Regions from separate parts of the Exiguobacterium sp. K1 genome, predicted to be linked through region 1. Evidence: riboswitches for the same ligand, from Rfam matches in the RefSeq annotation. Region 1 holds a riboswitch; the other holds the start of a gene.

The links. A riboswitch is a leader RNA that binds a small molecule or an ion and turns the genes downstream of it on or off. The one in region 1 is predicted to bind S-adenosylmethionine.
Region 2: it holds a riboswitch for S-adenosylmethionine, as region 1 does, so the genes downstream of both, N7U64_RS05420 (methionine ABC transporter ATP-binding protein) here and mtnK (S-methyl-5-thioribose kinase) in region 1, are expected to answer to the same signal.

What each region holds. Positions count from the first base shown of each region.
Region 1 covers NZ_JAOTIT010000008.1:14,649-21,996, reverse strand. The annotation lists gene N7U64_RS14110 (1,2-dihydroxy-3-keto-5-methylthiopentene dioxygenase) at 79-618, opposite strand; gene N7U64_RS14105 (methylthioribulose 1-phosphate dehydratase) at 634-1,257, opposite strand; gene N7U64_RS14100 (2-hydroxy-3-keto-5-methylthiopentenyl-1-phosphate phosphatase) at 1,254-1,913, opposite strand; gene N7U64_RS14095 (2,3-diketo-5-methylthiopentyl-1-phosphate enolase) at 1,910-3,100, opposite strand; SAM riboswitch class I at 3,181-3,282, opposite strand; SAM riboswitch class I at 3,490-3,592, shown strand; gene mtnK (S-methyl-5-thioribose kinase) at 3,671-4,840, shown strand; gene mtnA (S-methyl-5-thioribose-1-phosphate isomerase) at 4,837-5,883, shown strand; gene N7U64_RS14080 (sugar ABC transporter substrate-binding protein) at 5,903-6,985, shown strand; gene N7U64_RS14075 (sugar ABC transporter ATP-binding protein) at 6,982-7,348, shown strand, end outside.
Region 2 covers NZ_JAOTIT010000002.1:14,859-22,206, reverse strand. The annotation lists gene N7U64_RS05460 (DinB family protein) at 1-124, shown strand, start outside; gene N7U64_RS05455 (arsenate reductase family protein) at 161-514, shown strand; gene gcvH (glycine cleavage system protein GcvH) at 579-962, shown strand; gene N7U64_RS05445 (thioredoxin family protein) at 1,064-1,342, shown strand; gene N7U64_RS05440 (class I SAM-dependent methyltransferase) at 1,892-2,530, shown strand; gene N7U64_RS05435 (S-ribosylhomocysteine lyase) at 2,534-2,998, shown strand; gene N7U64_RS05430 (PLP-dependent cysteine synthase family protein) at 2,995-3,918, shown strand; gene N7U64_RS05425 (bifunctional cystathionine gamma-lyase/homocysteine desulfhydrase) at 3,911-5,077, shown strand; SAM riboswitch class I at 5,137-5,242, shown strand; gene N7U64_RS05420 (methionine ABC transporter ATP-binding protein) at 5,323-6,345, shown strand; gene N7U64_RS05415 (methionine ABC transporter permease) at 6,342-7,007, shown strand; gene N7U64_RS05410 (MetQ/NlpA family ABC transporter substrate-binding protein) at 7,042-7,348, shown strand, end outside.

The DNA.
Region 1 (7,348 bases):
GTATGTTTGTAGGATAGGAATGGGACCGAAAAAACAGACGGCCGGATGATCCGGACCGTCTGTCTTCAAAATGTTTTTTTAGTTTGCTGTTTCAATCGGATCCTTTTCGTAAATCGGAACCCAACCGTCCGTCGTCACAAAAATCCGGACCGCCACAACCTTTCGATCCTCTTGGAGCGTGAAGTAATGGCGTGTATTGACGGGAACGGAAATCAGGTCGCCGGGATTCAACTCAATGTTGTAATAGCCGACTTCATCATCCTGGATGGCAAAGATACCGTGCCCGCTGACGATAAACCGGACTTCGTCATCCGTGTGGTGATGCTCTTTTTGGAAGTTGACGAGCAACTCATCCAAGTTCGGTGTCGCGTCAGACAGGGAGATGATATCAGCCGTCTGGTAGCCGCGTCGTTCCGAAACATCGGTGATTTCCGGTTGAAATGTATCAAGAATCGTTTGTTTGTACGCATCCGTCAACGTATATGTGTCGACCAGTTCAGCCGGAAGCTTCGAGACATCCCATTGTTCATACAGGACACCACGTGAAGCGAGAAAAGCAGATACCTCGTTTTGATCCGTATACCGTTCGTTTGTTTTCTGGAAAAGTACTGTTGCCATTGTAAATTCCTCCTTTTAATAAATCGCCTGTCGGCACGCTTGCAGTTTTAAGGTGTAGCTGAACAAAAATTCAAAAGCTTCCAACTGTTTTTTGGCTTCAAAAGCAGTCGATGCCCAAACCGTGATGCCATGATTGCGAATCAAAACGGCGCCGCTTTCAGTCCGGATGTGTTTGGCAAAGTCGGCGGCAAGGGTCGGGATGTCGGCATGATTCGTGATGATCGGCACGATGACTTCCGCATCTTCTTCCCAGCGGCCGAGTGCTTTGATGATTTCCTGACCGCTGAATCGGATTTCCCCGCGGTCTCCGTACAGTTCCGAAATAACGTTGTTGTCGACGGTATGGACATGAAGCGAGCAGCCGGCTGTCGTCCGGTTAAACACTTCGACATGCAGCAACGTCTCGGCGGAAGGACGTCCGTTTTGCTCGTCGCCGATCAATTGACCGGTCGCGTCGACATGGACAAAATCGTCCGGCGTGTCCTGCCGTTTATCTTTCCCGCTTGCCGTCACAAGGAATTCCGTCGGACTGCTGTTTGTCCGAATAGCGAGGTTACCGCTTGTACCGGGAAACCAGTCCCGCGCTGCGAACTCCTGTTTGATGGCGCAGAGTTCTTCGTATCGTTTCAAAAAGGTCATGCGTACACCTCCGTTGTCTGCAGATGATCAACAATGTCGTAAAATGTTTCAAATGGTGTGTATGCAATCCCGTGCTGTTCGCACAGCGTAATCAGATAATCGCGGGCATAGACATGATCCGCTTGTTTCGCCAGTTCAAAATCCGTCACGGAGTCACCGATCGCGACGATAATATCGCCATCCTGCTTGAGCTTCCGGGCAATCGACGTTTTACAACACCCGCATTGATTGTTGCATGCTGCATCGCAAGTGTGCGGCCACTCAATACGAATCGTCTCCCCGCTGAAGTCACTGCCGTTGCAGTAAATCGCTTCATCTGTCAGTAACTCTTGAAGAATCGGTTGGACAAAAAAGTCGATTCCGCCGCTGACGATCGCAAAGTCAATCCCGTTTGATTTCGCAAAGGCGAGTAAGGTCTTAAAGCCGGGACGGATGACAGCCCGCTGTTCCAAAAAATCAATATAGTCCTGTTTGCGATCCGAGGGGAGCAACCGGAACATCTGTCCGACACCGGACTGGATGGACAATGATTGATCGAGGACACCTTTTTTCAACGGTTCAAACGCTGCCGGGGGAGCGAATTCTTTCATCAACGCAATGATGTTGTCGTGTTCGGTCACGGTCCCGTCAAAGTCACATAAAATCCGAATCGTCATTTCGTAATCCCCCAGGCGTCGAGTGCGACCCGAAGTTCTTCCTGCCGCGTTGCGGCACTCGTCAAAGATTCGCCGGCAAGTGCTGCGTCGAGGGCCTGGCGGAAAGCAAGCACACCGGCTGCCGCGCCCTGCGGATGACCGTGAACGCCGCCGCCGGCATTGATGACGGAATCGGTCCCGAAATCACGAACGAGCTGAGCGACGAGACCGGGATGAATGCCTGCCGAGGGAACCGGAAGAATCGTCTTTGTTTCTCCGATTCGCGTGGCTTCGACGGCAATTCCGCGCGCCAAGTCTTTGGCGAGGGCGACGTTCCCATAAGGCGACGGGAACAACGTCAAATCGGCACCGGCCAGCCGCGGTAACGTCCCCAGTAAAACAGGAGCTGCAATGCCGTATTCCGGGCTTGCGATTAAGGCTCCGCTTAAGGCCGGATGATTAAAGATTGGAACGGAAATGTCCGGATCAGCCGCTAATTCGCGCAGGACATCGAGTCCATATGTAAACGTATTGAGCAGGAAGGCAGTCGCACCGGCTTCAATCAAACGTTTCGCCTGATCCTTTAAGCCGAAGACGGGACCACTCAACGTAATCGCGTAAAGCGCCCGTTTGCCGGTTTTTTCATAATGGGCATTCAGGACTTCACGTCCGATCCGTGCCCGGTCGAGTGCCGGTGTTAACGGATTATCGTACAAGATTTCATCATCCTTGACGAGATCGATGCCGCCCGCAAGCTGCGCTTCGAGTTGTTCCCGTAAAAAGGTGAGGTCCCGGCCGATGACGCCCTTAAAAATGCTCATCAACAGAGGACGGTCGTGGACTTGAATCAACTGCCGGACGCCTTCGATGCCGAATTTGGCACCGGGGAAGTCAGTGGTGAATGAAGCCGGAAGCTGTAAATCCGTTAATTTGATTTGTCCGTCGAGCGACAGTTTGCCGAAGACGGTCGTTAAGATTGCTGCAAAGTCACGGGAGACGTTGTGTTCCGGATAACGGATTGTGATGTAGCCTTTCCCGTCGTGTTCTTCCGTATGGACGACTTGTCCTTTGAACGATTCAAGCTGCTGTTGCTCCAAATGATTTAAATCGGTCCACGAACCAACGGTCAAGCCGAGCGCGATTTGTTCTGCCCGTTTTGGTAACTGATCCGTCGTTCCGAGTTGGTATGTTGCGGTAATATACGTCATATCGACTGTCTCTCCCTTGTTGAAGAATACAAAAATGGTCCCTCGTCAATGACAAGAGACCATGAAAAATTGCGCGTGGACTCTTATCTGTCAGCGTAATAGCTGCAAGAATTAGCACCGTGCCAAGTGGTCGGTTGCTGCGACATCGTAGGGCTCGTCCCTCCGTCTGCTCTTGATAAGAATTGGATGAAATTGTGAAATCTAATTGCAATTTTTACATGAGATTCGTCACTTGTCAAACTATATTTTGAAAATTTATTTTTTTGAAAATACTTCTTCTATAGAGGGTTCCGTTTTTGAAGCTGTTTCACTAAAAAATGGAATTGACAGACCCCCAGGAACGCACGTAGTATTCAAATCAACATCAATCACACGACAACTACATATGACTCTTATCGTGAGTTGGCAGAGGGAATTGGCCCGAAGACGCCGCAGCAACCGACCATCCGGCACGGTGCTACATCCAACAGACATTCGTCTGAGAGATAAGAGGACGGAATATTCTACCGCGCCTCTTTTCTTTGACGAAAAGAGGCGTTTTTTCGTGTGATCACCAAGGAGGAAAACAGAATGGGATATCAAGCATTTACAGTACAGGACGCGATTGAACGGGTCCGGACACTCGGATTGATCGGCAATGAACCGGTGACGGCAGAGGAAATCGGAGATGGAAATTTAAATCTCGTTTTCCGGATTCAGGCAGGGGAAAAACGGCTGATTTTAAAGCAGGCGTTACCTTATGCAAAAGTCGTCGGGGAAAGCTGGCCGCTGTCGCTCGAACGGGCCTGGATTGAACAATCGGCCTTAAAAGAATTCGCGAAAGTCGCCGTTCCGTTTGTCCCGCATGTCTACCATGCGAGCAAAGAAGAAGCGTTCACGGTGATGGAAGACTTGTCACATCTGACAATCGTCCGGGGCGGACTGCTTGAAGGGGAAAAGTATCCGTTGCTCGCGGAACACATCGGTTCGTATTTGGCGCGGACACTGTTTTATACGTCGGATTTTGCCGTCGGACCGGTCGCGAAAAAACAGATTGCCCGTCAGTACTACAATCCGGATCTGTGCGATATCACGGAAAAACTAATCTTCACGGATCCGTTTTATGATGCAGAAACGAATGCGATTGAAGCAGGTCTCGAAGCGGAAGTTGACCGGATTTGGAACGACGCGGAACTGAAACGGGAAGTCGCGAAGCTTGAAGCCTTGTTCATCACGAAGGGCGACGCATTGTTGCACGGCGACTTACATACAGGCAGTATTTTTGCCTCGGCGGAAGAAACGAAAGTCATCGATCCCGAATTTGCGTTTTATGGACCGTTCGGATTTGATGTCGGTCAATTTATCGCACATCTGTTTTTTGCCGCGTATCCGGACTATGACCGGTTGCGGGATGAGCGGATCAAGGATATCGATACATTCTGGCTGACGTTTGCTTCGACGTTCAAAGCGTTATGGGAACGGGAAGCGGTCGAGCCGTTCCGGACGGCAGACGGACTGGTCGATGATGTTCTTAGCACGATTTTACAGGACGCACTCGGATTTGCCGGTTGTGAACTGATTCGCCGGACGATTGGATTGGCATTAGTTGCAGACTTGGAGCAAATTTCGGATTCGACCGTTCGCCTTGAACGAAAACGCCATGCATTGCGGCTTGGTGCTGCTTTGATTAAACGCCGGACGGAATGCAAGACGTTTACCGATCTGCGGAATTTTGACGTGACGGAGGAACTCAGCCGATGAGCCAATTCGTTCAGAGCATCATCTATGAAAACCGGACGGTGACAATTTTGGATCAGACCCGTCTTCCGGAAGAAGAACATTATGAAATCATCCATGACTTGGCGCAGGCGATTGACGCCATCAAACAATTGCGAGTTCGTGGTGCACCGGCCATCAGTCTGTTCGGCGGATTCGTCCTAGTTCAGGAAGCGTTTCGGACGACAGGGACGCTGGCTGAAGCAAAACAGGAGTTGTTGGAGGTGTCGGCACAATTACTCGCGACCCGTCCGACGGCCGTCAATCTGCGAAATGTCCTCGATGAGCTGAATCAGCTGATTGTTTCCGCTACGACGCTGAAAGAACTGCCGGTACGTCTCGAACAAAAGGCACTGGAACTTTATCAGACGGATGCCAAAACATCCCGTCAAATCGGGGTTCATGCACTGGAATTGTTCGAGTCCGGTGACCGGGTACTAACGATTTGTAATGCCGGATCAATTGCGACGGCAGCTTACGGAACGGCGCTCGCTCCGTTTTATCTTGCCAAGGAGCAAGGCATCCCGTTATCCGTCTATGCGTCGGAAACACGGCCTTTGTTGCAGGGTGCACGTTTGACGACATGGGAGTTGCAACGGGCAGGGATTGACGTCACCTTGATCACGGACAATATGGTCGCGCATACGATCAAGGAAAAGCAGATCACCGCCATCATCGTCGGAGCAGACCGGATTACCCGGAACGGGGATACGGCCAATAAAATCGGGACGTTTCAGCTGGCATTACTCGCACGTGCCTTCGGAATTCCGTTTTACGTCGCCGCACCGCTGTCGACGTTTGACTTTACAAGTCTGTCAGGAGATGAGATCGAGATTGAAGAACGCGACGCCCGTGAAGTGACACAGCTTGCCGGAAAAGCGACGGCACCGGAAGACGTATCGGTCTTTAATCCGGCGTTTGACGTGACGCCGCATGACCTTATCACCGCCATCATTACGGAGCTCGGAGTCATTGAACACCCGGATGTGGAGACAATCAAACAGACAATCGGACAACATACACACTAAACAGACAGGAGAGATCGAGATGAAGAAATTAGCATTGGCTGTACTGGCACCAGCGGTCTTACTGGCTGCTTGCGCGAACAGTGAAGCAACACCGGTGAAAAAAATCAGCGGTGTACCGGAAGGGGTTCAGGGTGATGTCAAGATTGCCGTTATCCGTAACCTTGCTTCCGACGACCATACAAAACAGTTTTTGGACGGCGCCCGCTCGGAAGGGGAAGCACTTGGTTTTCAAGTCAACACGTTCATCTCGGAAGGGAATGACGTCAAGTTCAAGGAGTTGGTCGCCCAAGCCGTTCAGCAGGATTATGACGGATTGATCATCTCGCACGGCAAAGAGGATTATGCCTATGACATGATCAAACCGGCCATCGACAAAGGCATCAAAGTCGTGACATTTGATACGGTGACGAAGAAAAAAGATCAGACATTAAAAGGTATCACAGAGACATTCCAGGATGACCATAAACTGGCCCAGCTGTCGCTCGATGAAGTGACGAAATTGAAGGACGACAAGCCGGTCCGTGTCATCAAACTATGGTTTGGTCCGGGATTTGCCCCGCTTGACCGCCGGCAGGAAATCTACAAAACGTATGAAGCGGACGGCAAAATCAAGACGCTTGAAACCGTCGGACCCACGAACTTCCAGGATGTCCAAGGGGATATTGCGACGAAGATGAACGCGATTCTCGCCAAGTACCCGAAGGGCAGCATCGATGCCGTCTGGGGCGCCTGGGATGAAGTCGCCAAAGGAGCTTATAAGTCTTTAAAAGACAACAAGCGTCAGGAAATTCCGCTGATTTCGATCGATGTCTCGAATCAGGACATCAATCTGATGCGTGAAAAGGGCAGTAACTGGGTCTCAACGAGTGCCGTTGATCCGCATTTGATCGGGCAGACGGATATGCGCCTGCTTGCGAAAAAGCTGGCCGGCGAAAAAACACCGGATAGTTTTGATCTCGATGCCAAACTGGTCGAACAAAAAGCACTCAAGGCGGATACGACGATGTACAATCTCGATACCATCATCAAAGGCTGGAGTACATCCGAAAAATTCAATGAGCCGTGGATGGATCAGTTGCGGAAAGCGAATGACGGGAAATGACGCCTCCGGTGAACGAACAACGACTGGAAATGCGGGGGATTTCAATGGAATTCCCCGGTGTCAAGGCGCTGGATGACGTTCACTTTTCCGTGAAACGCGGGGAAATCCACGCGCTTGTCGGAGCGAACGGAGCCGGTAAATCAACGCTGATGAAAGTCTTGGCCGGCGCCTATGCGTCATACGAAGGAACGATTTTGTTCGACGGTGTACCGCTTGCGATTGATTCACCAAATGCCGCGAAACGGGCCGGGATTGAAATCGTCTATCAGGAAGTCGATACGGCACTGGTCGATTATTTGACCGTCGCCGAAAACATCTGTCTCGATATGCTGGCGAGCGGACAGTTGAAAGGAGTCATCCGAC
Region 2 (7,348 bases), on a different contig from region 1:
ACAATATGAGCGGACGTATGAAGGGACCTTTCAGCCGAAAGCGTTCGTCGAATCCTTCATCGCTCATGACCACCACCATCAAGATCAAATCGATGCGGCATTGGCGCGCTTGAAACGCAACTGATGCATCTGCTAATCTGAAGTCAGAGGTGATGAGAAAATGGTAACAATGTACGGTTATCCAAAATGCAGTACGTGTGTCAAAGCAAAAAAAGCACTGGAAACGAACGGGGTCGAAGTCGACTACAAGCATATCGTCGACGAGACACCGAGTGCCGAAACAATTCGGGAACTGCATCAAAAGAGCGGCGAACCGCTGAAGAAGTTTTTTAACACGAGTGGCCAGTCGTACCGGTCGCAAGGAATCAAGGACCGTTTGCCGGAACTTTCCGAACAGGAGCAATACGAATTGCTCGCAAGTGACGGCATGTTGCTCAAGCGTCCGATCGTTACGGACGGACAAGACGTGACCATCGGCTTTAAAGAAGAACTCTATCAAGGAAAATGGTATTAAGAAGGCTAGTTCATTTGGTATACTGAATGCGTTAGTCCACTATAGATCACAGGGGGAATCGCAAATGAGTCAAGTCAAAGACAATCTACGTTATTCGGAAGAACATGAATGGGTCGAAGTAACAGGAAACAAGGCACGAATCGGGATTACGGATTTCGCGCAACACGAACTTGGCGATATCGTCTTCGTGGAATTACCGGAAGTCGGCGATACGATTTCTGCCAACGAGCCGTTTGGTTCAGTTGAATCGGTCAAAACGGTATCTGAATTGTACGCACCGATTTCAGGGAAAGTCGTTGCTATCAATGAGTCACTGTCTGATTCCCCGGAACTCGTCAACGAATCACCATTCGAAGGTGCATGGATGGTCGATATCGAGATCGAAGATGAAGCGCAAGTAGAAGCGTTGATGGATGCAGCTGCTTACAAATCGATGATCAACGAGTAATACTTACCGAAAAGGCGGCAAGGAAACGCAATCGTTTCCTCGTCGTCTTTTTTTCTGTATACTGGCACAAGATAAGACAAGACAGAGGGGGAATGGAACGGATGAAAGAAGTGACACAAGTCCCGGAAAACGGCTTTTTGTATGTCTATGCACCGATGTGTGGGACATGCGCCATTGCAAGCAGGATGCTCGCGATCGTCGAAGCGACAAAAGACGAAGAATGGATCATGCAGGCAAACGGAAACTTCATTCCGGAATTTTTAGAGCAAGCGCAGGTCATGAGTGTGCCGGCCTTGTTAAAAATCGAAGGAGATCAAGTCGTATCAAGGCTTTATGCGTTTCAATCGGTTCAAAATGTCTTTGCGTTTTGCGCTGAATAAGAAGAGAAATCGATCCGGGATTTCTCTTTACGCTAAATTGTCGGAATATTTACAATAATTGATTGACAATGCTAAATTATGAATGGTATATTCATATCAACTTCTAGAAATGCTTTTATAGGAAGTCTGGCAGAGATATGAGTTGGCTGATGCTTTTCATTCCAGAACCGTTCAAAAAAATCCTCCATTGTTTGGTTGTCTCCCCTTAAGTCGTCCCCCAAAGACGAAGCGGCGCAAGGAAACAATTCGGGATTCGAGCAGGAGATCTGTCATGGGAGTCCAATTCAACTGATATGTCGAAAAGGCGCCGTCCTCTGATACGACGAACGAAGAAGTTCGTGTCAGAGCTGGGTTTTCCTTCGTGGCATTTCTAACCACATTATTCGTGTTGCCGGTTCTCCGGCAGCGCCTTTTTTTTGTTTTCCAAAAAATTTAAAGCAGTCGCCTTGCCATTCGGAAATCTCCCTGCTACAATGCGATTAAGGTAAATTACTTTAATTCATATCCGATTAGTCGGAATTAAAAGAGAGATACGGAGGACGAACAGGCATGACAGTACGTTTTATGGATGTTTTTACAGAGTGGGCGTCAACATACGACGACACAGTAACGGGGCATGATCCGGAGTACAAAGAAGTCTTTCGTCGTTATGAAGAAATATTAGATACAGTTGCAACGAAAGCTGTCTCGCCGGTCGTTGAGTTCGGTGCCGGAACCGGTAACCTGACGCAACGGCTGCTCGATCGGCACGAAGAGGTTCTTGCCGTCGAACCGAGTCCGGAGATGCGGGATATCCTCATCAATAAGATTCCGGAACTTCCGGTGCAGGACGGACACTTCCTGTCGTTTACGGCAGATGATGCGAAAAGTTTTGTTTCGACCTATGCGTTTCATCATCTGACGGATGAGGAAAAGGGAGAAGCCGTTGATTTGATGGCTGCGATTTTACCACACGACGGAAAAATCGTTTACGCCGATACGATGTTCGTGTCGGAAGAAGCGCGTTTGCAGACGATTGCTGAAGCGAAAGCCCAAGGATTTAACGGACTCGCAGAAGATTTGGAACGTGAGTTTTATCCATTGATTCCGGTCATGGAACAGATTTTTGCATCGCGCGGTTTTGATGTTTCATTTACACAATATAATCACTTCGTCTGGCTCGTAGAAGCCGAGAAAATGGGGGAATAAATCATGACACTCAAAAAAATGAACGTAGAAAGCTTTAACCTGGATCATACGAAAGTCAAAGCACCATATATCCGCGTCGCCGGTTACAAAGACGGTAAAGTCGATCAAGTCGTCAAATACGACATCCGCTTCACACAACCGAACGTGGAACAAATGCCGATGCGTGCGATGCACACACTCGAGCACTTACTCGCTGAAAACATCCGCAACTACTCGGATGACGTCATCGATGTATCGCCGATGGGATGCCAAACAGGTTTCTACATGGCGATGATGAACTTCGATTCGGTCGAAAAAATGAGCGAACTCGTTGAGAAAACATTAAAAGACGTCTTAGCAGCAGAAGAAATTCCAGCGCAAAACGAAGTCCAATGCGGATTCGCAAGCGCCCACGACCTTAAAGGAGCGAAGCACTATGCCGAGAAAATGCTTGCCGGTCGTGATGAATGGGACATCGTCTTCGGATGATCGCGAAATCAGTCCGCGACCTCGTCGGAAATACGCCGCTCTACGAGATTACTTCATTCGATTTGCCTGCTGGTACGCGGATTTTGGCGAAGCTCGAATGGATGAACCCTGGGGGCAGCGTCAAAGACCGCCTGGGCATTCAACTCGTTGATGCCGCGATCGAACAAGGATATGTGACACGAGGCGGAACGATCATCGAACCGACTGCCGGCAACACCGGCATCGGTTTGGCGCTCGCCGCTAAAAAATATGACCTTCAAGTCATCTGTGTCGTTCCGGAAAAATTCAGCCAGGAGAAACAGACGTTGATGCGGGCACTCGGCGCGACTGTCGTCAACACACCGACTGAGCTCGATATGCAAGGTGCGATCGATAAAGCCAAAGAACTCGGACAAACGATTCCAAACAGCTATGTTCCGCTTCAATTCGAAAACGAAGAAAATCCGGTTACGTATCAGCGGACACTTGGTCCTGAGCTGATGGCGGAGCTGGATCAGATTGATTGGTTCGTTGCGGGATGTGGATCAGGTGGAACGTTTGCCGGAACAGCGGCGTATTTAAAAGAACGTCTCGGGACAAAAGGTGCAATCGTTGAACCGGAAGGCTCAGTCCTCAACGGGGGACCAGCCGGACCGCATAAGACGGAAGGCATCGGGACGGCCAAATGGCCAAGTCTCGTTTCCCGTGACTTAGTGGATGAAATTCATACGATTTCCGATCATGACGCTTTTACGAAAGTCCATGAGCTAGCGGCCCGTGAAGGATTGCTCGTCGGCAGTTCGGCCGGCGCGGCACTCGTGGCAGCACTTGATCTGGCACATCGTTTTCCAGGCAGTACCATCGTCACCGTCTTCGCGGACAGTGCCGAACGGTATTTAAGCCAACAAATCTTTGAAAAGGTGGACGAGACACATGCGTAAAAAGACAGCATTGATTCATGGAGGAACAGGCGTCGATCGAGCAACAGGTGCCGTTACACCCCCGATTTATCAAACAAGCACATACAAACAGGAAAAAATCGGTCAGTTAAAAGAAGGATATGAGTATTCCCGGACAGCGAACCCGACACGGACGAGCATCGAACGTCTGATTGCCGATCTTGAAGGCGGTGCACGCGGTTTTGCCTTCGGATCAGGGATGGCAGCGATTCACGCTGTCTTTAACCTGCTCGAATCAGGTGACCACATCGTCATGACCGATGACGTCTACGGCGGGACATTCCGTTTGATGCAGCGTGTCTTACCGAAGTTCAACATCCAAGTGACGTTCGTCGATACGACGGATCTCGCGGCGACGGAAGCTGCGGTGCAAGACAACACGAAGATGCTGTATGTCGAAACACCGACGAACCCGTTGTTGAAAGTGACAGATATCGCAGCAGTTGCTGAGATCGCGAAACGCAACAACTTGAAACTCGTCGTCGATAACACATTCGCGACACCTTACTTGCAACAACCACTCGCACTCGGCGCAGATATCGTGCTGCACAGCGCGACAAAATACATCGGCGGTCATTCGGACGTCGTCGCCGGACTTGTCGTCGTCAACAGCGACGAGCTCGGAGAAGATCTTCACTTCATCCAGAACTCGACCGGCGGTATTCTTGGACCGCAGGACAGCTTCCTGCTCGTCCGTGGATTACGGACGCTTGGTATCCGGATGGATGCAATCGAAGAAACATCACACGATCTCGTTCAGTTCTTACAGGAACAGGACGTCGTTTCAAACATCTTCTATCCGGGACTGGCATCACATCCGGGTCACGCGACACAACAGAAACAGGCGACCGGTTTCGGCGGAATGATCAGTTTTGATGTCGGTTCAGCAGAAAATGCGGAGAAACTCGTCGAAGCGACACATTTCTTCACATTGGCTGAAAGTCTTGGAGCGGTCGAGAGTTTGATTTCCGTTCCGGCACGGATGACGCATGCGTCGATTCCGGCAGAGCGTCGCGCAGAACTCGGAATTACGGATGGTCTCGTTCGGATCTCGGTCGGTCTTGAGGACGCGGAAGACTTGAAAGAAGATTTGGCACGTGCTTTCAGTCTGCTTCAACCGGTTTCAGAAAAAACTGTTTGACAAGCAAAATAACCCCTGCTAATATTCAGATTATATTAAAAATAACTAAATACCGATAACTCTTATCGAGAGTGGTGGAGGGACTGGCCCGATGAAACCCGGCAACCGCGGAATTTATTCCGAAGTGGTGCTAATTCCAGCAGACGATTGTCTGCAAGATGAGAGCAAATGGTTTTGTGTACTGAAAAAGTGCGCGCGTTTGCTCTAAAACGTGCGCACTTTTTTTATGTTTAGGAGGGACCGTATTGATTCGCTTACAGGATGTAGGAAAGATTTATCGCTCGAAGCGCGGATCGGTTGAAGCCGTCGTCAATGTCGACTTGTCAATCGAGCGCGGTGAAATTTTTGGAATAATCGGTTATTCAGGGGCAGGGAAATCAACACTGATTCGTTTGCTGAACATGCTTGAGGCACCGACGAGCGGCTCGATTCAAATCGATGGTGTCGAAATGACGACGCTCAAACCAAAAGAATTACGGGGCGTCCGTAAAAACGTCTCGATGGTGTTCCAACACTTTAATCTGCTTTGGTCACGGACAGTCGAAGAAAACATCATGTTCCCGCTTGAGCTCGGCGGTTATCCGAAAGCCCGTCGTAAAGAACGGGTTGCCGAACTGATTCAGCTCGTCGGACTCGACGGACGTGAAGGCGCGTATCCGTCGCAACTGTCAGGTGGACAAAAACAACGGGTCGGGATTGCCCGGGCACTGGCATCCAATCCGGACGTCTTACTCTGTGACGAAGCGACAAGTGCGCTGGATCCGAAAACGACCGACTCGATCCTCGAGTTGTTGGTCGACATCAACAAAAAATTAAAACTGACCATCGTCTTGATCACACACGAGATGCATGTCATTCAAAAAATCTGTCACCGGGTCGCCGTCATGGAAGCCGGGAAAATCGTCGAACAGGGACCGGTTGCTGAAGTATTCCGTCACCCGAAACAGGCGATGACAAAAGAGTTCGTCAAACAATTGACGTCACCGTCTGAAAACGAATTGACGTTTGCGAAATTACGCGAGCGCTATCCGACCGGGAAAATCGTCCAGCTGACGTTTGTCGGTTCGACGGCGGAAAGTCCGATCCTTGCCGAAGTCATGAAAGATTCGAACTTATTATTCAATATCATCGGCGGAAACGTCGGACAGACGCAGGACGGAGCACTCGGAACGCTGTTCATTCAGTTGCTCGGTTCGGAAGAGGAAGCACAAGCGGTCATCGCCAAACTTCAAGCGAGTGACGTTGAAGTGGAGGTGGATCACCGATGAGTACATTTTTTGCAGATGTGGATTGGGATATGGTCTGGGAAGCAACCGGCAGCACCGTTTATATGACGGCCGTTGCAGGGCTCGCAACGTTTGTCCTTGGATTGGCAATTGGTCTGTTGTTATATGCGACGAACGAAGAATTGTTGTTTAAAAACCGGACACTATATTCCGTGCTCAGCTTTTTAGTCAATATCTTCCGCTCGATCCCGTTTATCATTCTATTGATTCTGTTGATCCCGATCACGAAAATCATCGTCGGATCATTCTTAGGACCAACGGCTGCATTACCTGCGTTAATTCTCGGTGCAGCACCGTTTTACGGTCGGATGGTCGAACTGGCACTTCGTGAAGTCGATAAGGGTGTCATTGAGGCGGCTGAATCGATGGGAGCAACGAAGTTTCAAATCATCTATAAAGTCCTGATTCCGGAAGCCTTGCCGGCAATCGTCTCAGGAATCACCGTTACGCTTGTCGCACTCGTCGGTTACACGGCAATGGCCGGGTTAGCCGGTGGTGGTGGACTGGGGGACATGGCCTTCATCGAAGGATTCCAGCGTTCACAAAATAACATCACGGTCATCGCGACACTGTTGATTCTTGTCATCGTCTTCATCATTCAAATTATCGGTGACCTGCTTGTCAAAGCCATCGATAAACGGTAACACCTATTTTATTTAACCTTGGGAGGAATCATTCATGAAACTTTGGAAAAAATTCGTAGGCACAGCAGCCGTATCGGTCTTAGCAGTCAGTCTTGCAGCATGTGGAGAAGAATCTTCATCAGGCAGCAGCGATTCAAAAACACTCGTCATCGGAGCGTCAAACGTTCCCCATGCTGAAATTCTCGAGCACGTCCAAAAAGAATATGAAGCAAAAGGCTATAAACTCGAAATCAAAAAGTTCCAGGATTACGTCCTGCCGAACAAAGCACTTGCTGAAAAAGAAATCGATGCGAACTATTTCCAACACGTGCCGTACCTGGAGCAACAGGAAAAAGAAAACA